Linked DNA regions of Alicycliphilus denitrificans K601. The protein of the gene in region 1 interacts with the protein of each later gene in a pairwise test. Links are inferred from orthologs where the notes say so. Each region holds a gene or a part of one and is shown in the gene's direction. Other genes may lie near its edges. The genes, in order: ALIDE2_RS03955 and mrdA.

Region 1 (3,312 bases):
CCTGACCAGGCGGCGCAGCGCCTCGGCCACTTCGTCGAACTTTTCGATGTTGCCATCAGTGATCCAGCCACGCTCAAGCGGCTCGATCGCGCAGCATTCGAGCACCAGCGTCCCTCCCTTATCGCGCCCCAGTTCGACCAGCTTGACGCTGGAAGAGCTGATGTCGACCCCTAGCAATGGGGCTGACTGACGACTGAACAACGACCCCATTGAGATCAAGGTGCCCCCTGTAAACCTAGCGAGACGAAGCAACAAAACTTAACACTTCACATAGATGCTATCAGCATGCTCCTACACCAGCAAAGAGTTTTACGCCCTTGATACGTCTCAGCCGTTGTCAAAAGCCGACGATTTTCCAAGGCGCCCAAGGGTATCCACCGACCCATTTCGCGCCCGGGTGCGCCCTGACCCTCACACCTGCAAACATGGGCGGGCGCCCTGGATTTTTATAATGGCCGGTTGCTTGCCGATTGAGCCCTATGCCGCATTCACGAGACAAAGCCCCCGCACCACCCCCTTCCCATGCGCCGCGCTGGATGCGCTGGCTTCTGCGCGGGCTTGCCTGGCTCGTCGGCCTTGGCGTGGCGGGCGCGCTGGCGGGCGTTCTCGTCGTGGGCGTGGGCCTGGCCATGGCCTACCCCAACCTGCCGGACGTCTCCGACCTCGCGGACTACCGCCCCAAGCTACCGCTGCGCGTGTATTCCTCCGAAGGCGCGCTGCTGGGCGAATTCGGCGAGGAGCGCCGCAACCTCACGCCCATAGAGGACATTCCGGCGGTGATGACCAACGCGGTTCTGGCCATCGAGGATGCCCGTTTCTTCCAGCATGGGGGCGTGGACTACAAGGGCGTGCTGCGTGCGGCGCTGGCTAACCTGGGGCGCGTGAAGAGCCAGGGCGCCTCCACCATCACCATGCAGGTGGCGCGCAACGTATATCTCTCGTCGGAAAAAACGCTGACGAGAAAGATATATGAAATATTGTTAACTTTTAAGCTCGAGCATTTGCTATCCAAGAACCAGATACTCGAGATTTACATGAACCAGATTTATCTGGGAAACCGCGCCTACGGGTTTGCCGCCGCGTCCGAGGCCTATTTTGGCAAGCCGCTGAAGTCCATTTCCATCGCCGAGGCCGCGATGCTGGCCGGCCTGCCCAAGGCGCCCTCGGCCTACAACCCCATCAGCAACCCCAAGCGCGCCCGCATACGCCAGCTCTACATCATCGACAGGATGCTGGAAAACGGCTTCATCACCGCCGAGCAAGCCGCCGCCGCCAAGCAGGAAGACCTCAAGCTGCGCTCATCCACCAACAGCACCCGCGTGCACGCCGAATATGTGGCCGAGATGGCGCGCCAGCTCGTGTTCTCGCAATATGGGGCCGAGGCCTATACGCGCGGCCTGAACGTCTACACCACCCTGAACGCAGGCGAGCAGGAAGCGGCCTACGCCGCCTTGCGCAAGGGCATCATGGATTACGAGCGGCGCCAGCACTACCGTGGCCCCGAACGTTTCGTGAACCTGCCCGCGTCCCCGGCCGAGGCCGAGGATGCGATCGACGACGTGCTCGCCAGCCACCCCGACAACGGCGACGTGCTGGCCGCCGTGGTGCTGGAGGCCAGCAGCAAGAAGATCGTGGCCGCACGCGCCGACGGCGAGCAGATCGAAATCACCGGCGAAGGCCTCAAGCCCGCGCAGTCGGGCCTGAGCGACAAGGCCCCGCCCAACATCAAGCTGCGCCGTGGCGCCGTCATCCGCGTGGTGCAGACCCCGAAGAAGACCTGGGAGATCACCCAGTTGCCCGAGGTCGAGGGCGCCTTCGTGGCCATGGACCCCCGCACGGGCGCCATCCACGCCCTGGTCGGCGGCTTCGACTTCGACAAGAACAAGTTCAACCACGCCACCCAAGCGTGGCGGCAGCCGGGGTCGGCCTTCAAGCCCTTCATCTATTCCGCCGCCCTCGAAAAGGGCTTCACGCCGGCCACGGTCGTCAACGACGCCCCGCTGTTCTTCAGCGCCGGCGCGACGGGCGCCCAGCCCTGGGAGCCCAAGAACTACGACGGCAAGTACGACGGCCCCATGACGCTGCGCACCGGGCTGGCGCGCTCCAAGAACGTGGTCTCCATCCGCGTGCTGCAGGCCGTGGGCCCCAAAACGGCGCAGGACTGGGTGACGCGCTTCGGCTTCGACGCGGACAAGCACCCTGCCTACCTGACCATGGCGCTCGGTGCGGGCTCGGTCACGCCCATGCAGATGGCGACGGCCTATTCGGTGTTCGCCAACGGCGGCTACCGCGTCAACCCCTACCTGGTCACGCGCGTAACCGACCACAAGGGCCGCGTCCTGTCGAACGTGCAGCCGCCGGCCACCACGGACAACCCGCGCGCCATCGATGCGCGCAACGCCTTCGTGATGGACAGCCTGCTGCAGGAGGTCACGCGCAGCGGCACGGCGGCGCGCGCGCAGGCCACGCTCAAGCGCCCCGATCTGTACGGCAAGACCGGCACCACCAACGATGCGGTGGACGCCTGGTTCGCGGGCTTCCAGCCCAGCCTGGTGGCCGTGACCTGGGTGGGCTACGACACGCCGCGCAACCTGGGCAGCCGCGAGACCGGCGGCGGCCTGGCATTGCCGATCTGGATCAGCTTCATGGACAAGGCGCTCAAAGGCGTGCCCGTGGCCGAACCCACCGTGCCCCCCGGCGTGGTGAACGTGAGCGGCGAGTGGTTCTACGAGGAATACGCGCGCAACGCGGGCGTGGCGAGCGTAGGCATGGATGCGCCCGCTCCCGCGGCGCCCGCCGTGGCACCGGCGCCTGAGGAGCGCAGCCGCATCCTGGACCTGTTCCGCAACTGAGGCCGGTCAGGCCGTGAAACGCAGCTCCTGGCCAGCCTGCCGGCTGGCATCGCGGCTCAGCGCCGCGAAGAATTCACCGTCGCCCTTGGTGTCCATCCAGCGCGCACCGTCGAAGCGGTAGTGGTAGCCGCCGGACTGCGCGGCCATCCAGACTTCGTGCAGGGGCTTTTGCAGGTTGATGACGATCTGGCTGCGGTTGCGAAAGCTGATGGTGACCATGCCGCCCGTGCGCTGGCTGTCGAGGTCCGCGTCGGTCTCCTCGTTGATGCGGTCGCAGCCCTGCTCCACCGCCAGCAGCAGTTGCTCGGCGCGGTCCATGAATTCAATGTCGGTCATTACAATTTGCTTATGTTGAGAGCTCGCCAAATTCTAGTCAGGACGATTGCCCTTGCACTGAGCGCGGCAGCCCTGGGTTGCGGCCAGCGCGGCCCGCTGTACCTGCCGACCGAACCGGCGGCGG
Region 2 (3,196 bases), 480 kb from region 1 along the record:
TGCTGCCGCTGGGCCGCGTGGTCTGGACGCCGGATTGGGTCATGGTGCTGCTCGTGTTCTGGGGCATGCACCAGCCGCAGCGCGTGGGACTGGGCGTGGCCTTCGCCATGGGGCTGTGCATCGACGTGAACCAGTCTGCGTTGCTGGGCCAGCACGCGCTGGTGTATTGCGGCCTGATGTTCGGCGCCCAGTACACCCATCGCCGCTTGCTGTGGTTCGGGCAGCTGCTGCAGGCGCTGCAGCTGCTGCCGCTGTTCTTCGCCGCCCATGCGGTGGAGCTGGCGCTGCGCGTGGTCGCCGGCGGCGGTACCCTGCCCGGGTTCGAGGGCCTGGTGGCGCCGCTGCTGGAGGCGGCCATCTGGCCCCTGGCCAGCTGGATCCTGCTGGCGCCGCAGCGCCGGCCGCCGGACCAGGACGATAATCGTCCCTTGTGAACGGGGGCCGAAGGCGATGACCGAGCTGCGCAATGTCGAGGCCGACACCTGGCGCTTTCGCCTGCGCGTGTTCGTGCTGGGCGTGGTGGTGTTATTGGCCTTCGTGCTCATCGCCGCGCGCCTGGTGGTGCTGCAGGTGGTGCGCCACGAGGACCTGGCCGACCAGGCGGAAAGCAACCGCACGGCCATCGTGCCCATCGTGCCCAACCGCGGCCTGATCATCGACCGCAACGGCGTGGTGCTGGCCACCAATTATTCGGCCTACACGCTGGAGATCACGCCCTCGCGCGCCATGGACCTGGAGGCGACGATCGACGAGCTGGCCCAGATCGTGGACATACAGCCGCGCGACCGGCGCCGCTTCAAGCGCCTGCGCGAGGAGTCGCGCAGCTTCGACTCCCTGCCCATACGCACGCGCCTGACCGACCAGGAGGTGGCGCGCTTCGCGGCGCAGCGCTACCGCTTCCCCGGCGTGGAGATCAAGGCGCGGCTGTTCCGCAACTACCCGCTGGGTGAGGTGGCGAGCCACGCTATCGGCTACATCGGCCGTATCAACCAGCGCGAGAAGGAGCGCATCGAGGATTCGGACGACGCGGCCAACTACCGCGGCACGGACTACATCGGCAAGCTCGGCGTGGAGCAGAGCTTCGAGTCCACGCTGCACGGCCATACGGGCTTCGAGCGCATGGAGACCTCGGCCGGCGGCCACGCCGTGCGGCGCCTGAACAGCCACCCGGCCACGCCGGGCAACACGGTGATGCTGTCGCTGGACATCAAGCTGCAGAAGCTCGTCGAGGATATGTTCGGCGAACGCCGCGGCGCGCTCGTGGCGCTCGACCCGCGCAATGGCGAGGTGCTGGCGCTGGTGTCCAAGCCCACGTTCGACCCCAACCTGTTCGTCGAGGGCATAGACCAGGAGAACTGGCAGGCGCTCAACGAGTCCATCAACAAGCCCCTGCTCAACCGCGCGCTGCGCGGTACCTACCCGCCGGGCTCCACCTACAAGCCCTTCATGGCGCTGGCGGCGCTGGAGCTCAAGAAGCGCTCGCCCACGCAGGTCTACAGCGACCCGGGTTTCTTCAACTACGGCGGGCGCACCTTCCGCAGCCACGAAGGGGGCCTGGGCGGCGTGGACATGCACCGCGCCATCCAGTATTCGAGCAACACCTATTTCTACTCGCTGGCCGTGGACATGGGGGTGGACGTCATCCACGACTTCATGAAGCCGCTGGGCTTCGGCCAGATCACCGGCATCGACCTGGGGGGCGAGGTGCGCGGCGTGCTGCCCAGCACCGAGTGGAAGAGGAACACCTACAAGCGCCCGGAGATGAAGCGCTGGTATTCGGGCGAGACGGTGTCGCTGGGCATCGGCCAGGGCTACAACAACTTCACCATGCTGCAGCTGGCCGTGGCCGAGGCCACGCTCGCCAACGGCGGCACGCGCTACCGCCCGCACCTGGTCAAGGCCGTGAAGGACCAGGTCAGCGGCCAGGTGAGCGAGGTGCAGCAGCCCCCGGGCGAGCCGCTGGGCTTCAACCCCAAGAACGTGGCCATCGTGCACAACGCGCTCATGGCCGTGAACCAGGCGGGCACGGGCCGGCGCGTGTTCATGGGCGCGCCCTACACGTCGGCCGGCAAGACCGGCACGGCCCAGGCCGTGAGCCTGGGGCAGAACGTGAAGTACAACGCCAGGCTGTTGGAGGAGCACCAGCGCGATCATTCGCTGTTCGCCGCCTTCGCGCCGGTGGAGGAGCCCAGGATCGCCGTCGCCGTGATCGTGGAGAACGCAGGCTTCGGCGCCGCGGCCGCCGCGCCCATCGTGCGCCGCGTGTTCGATTACTGGCTGCTGGGCCAGTACCCCGGCGAGCAGGACTTGGCGGCCGTCGCCAAGGGCCAGGCCGGGGCTCCCGTAGGCGTGCCGCGGCGCGCCGACGAAGTCTCCGTCGTGCCGGAGCCTTGAGCGCCTGAACAGGCTCTACGCGCGCATCAGCGTGGACTTGCCGAACAGGCTCTCCAGCAGGTCCACCGCCAGCTCGGCCGTCTGGTTGCGCACGTCCAGCGCCGGGTTCAGCTCCATGACGTCCACCGAGCCCAGGGCGCCGCTGTCGGCCAGCATCTCCATGCACAGCTGGGTCTCGCGGTAGGTCGGGCCGCCGCGCACCGGCGTGCCCACGCCGGGCGCGATCGTGGGGTCCAGGCCATCCATGTCGAAGCTCAGGTGCAGGTGCGTGTTCTCGTCCACGTCGGCCAGGGCCGCCTGCATCACGGAGCGCATGCCCAGCTCGTCGATGCTGCGCATGTCGTACACCTCGATGCCCTGCGCGTTGACGAAGCGCTTCTCGGTCGCGTCCACGCTGCGCACGCCGAGCAGCGTGATCTGCCGCGCCTGCAGCGCCGGGGCCGCGCCCGCCAGTTGCGTGAGCTGCCGCGGCCCATGGCCCAGCAGGCAGGCCACGGGCATGCCGTGCAGGTTGCCGCTGGGCGACGAGGCCGGCGTGTTCGCGTCGGCATGGGCGTCGAGCCACAGCACCTTCAGGCGCCGGCCGCGCAGGCGGCAGTGCCGCGCCGCGGCGCTGATCGAGCCGATCGCCAGGCAATGGTCGCCCCCCATGAGCAGCGGCAGCCGGCCGGCGTCGAGCGCGGCCAGCGCGGCGGAGAACACCGCCTGGCTCCAGGCCGTCACCTCGGCCAGGTGCCGGAAGCCCCCGCTGGGCGCGGCCTGTGGGTTGCCCGGGCCGCTCAGGTTGCCCATGTCCTGCACG

Evidence for each region.
Region 2: the proteins of ALIDE2_RS03955 (region 1) and mrdA interact in binary tests that used the Escherichia coli proteins (3 or more experiments, as listed by UniProt). The link is inferred for Alicycliphilus denitrificans K601 from one-to-one orthologs.

The regions. Positions count from the first base shown.
Region 1 is NC_015422.1:831,296-834,607, reverse strand. The notes cover bases 197-3,194. They hold ALIDE2_RS03955 (penicillin-binding protein 1A), read left to right. Parts: upstream 197-536; coding sequence 537-2,852; downstream 2,853-3,194. Other genes in these bases: cyaY (iron donor protein CyaY), read right to left, coding at 2,859-3,188; ALIDE2_RS03960 (pilus assembly protein PilM), read right to left, coding at 197-219. Outside these bases: more of ALIDE2_RS03960, read right to left, coding at 1-196; LPS translocon maturation chaperone LptM, read left to right, coding at 3,201-3,312. UniProt on the Escherichia coli protein: Cell wall formation. Synthesis of cross-linked peptidoglycan from the lipid intermediates.
Region 2 is NC_015422.1:349,939-353,134, forward strand. The notes cover bases 41-2,922. They hold mrdA (penicillin-binding protein 2), read left to right. Parts: upstream 41-450; coding sequence 451-2,394; downstream 2,395-2,922. Other genes in these bases: mreD (rod shape-determining protein MreD), read left to right, coding at 41-434; rocF (arginase), read right to left, coding at 2,410-2,922. Also shown: more of mreD, read left to right, coding at 1-40; more of rocF, read right to left, coding at 2,923-3,196. UniProt on the Escherichia coli protein: Catalyzes cross-linking of the peptidoglycan cell wall. Responsible for the determination of the rod shape of the cell. Is probably required for lateral peptidoglycan synthesis and maintenance of the correct diameter during lateral and centripetal growth.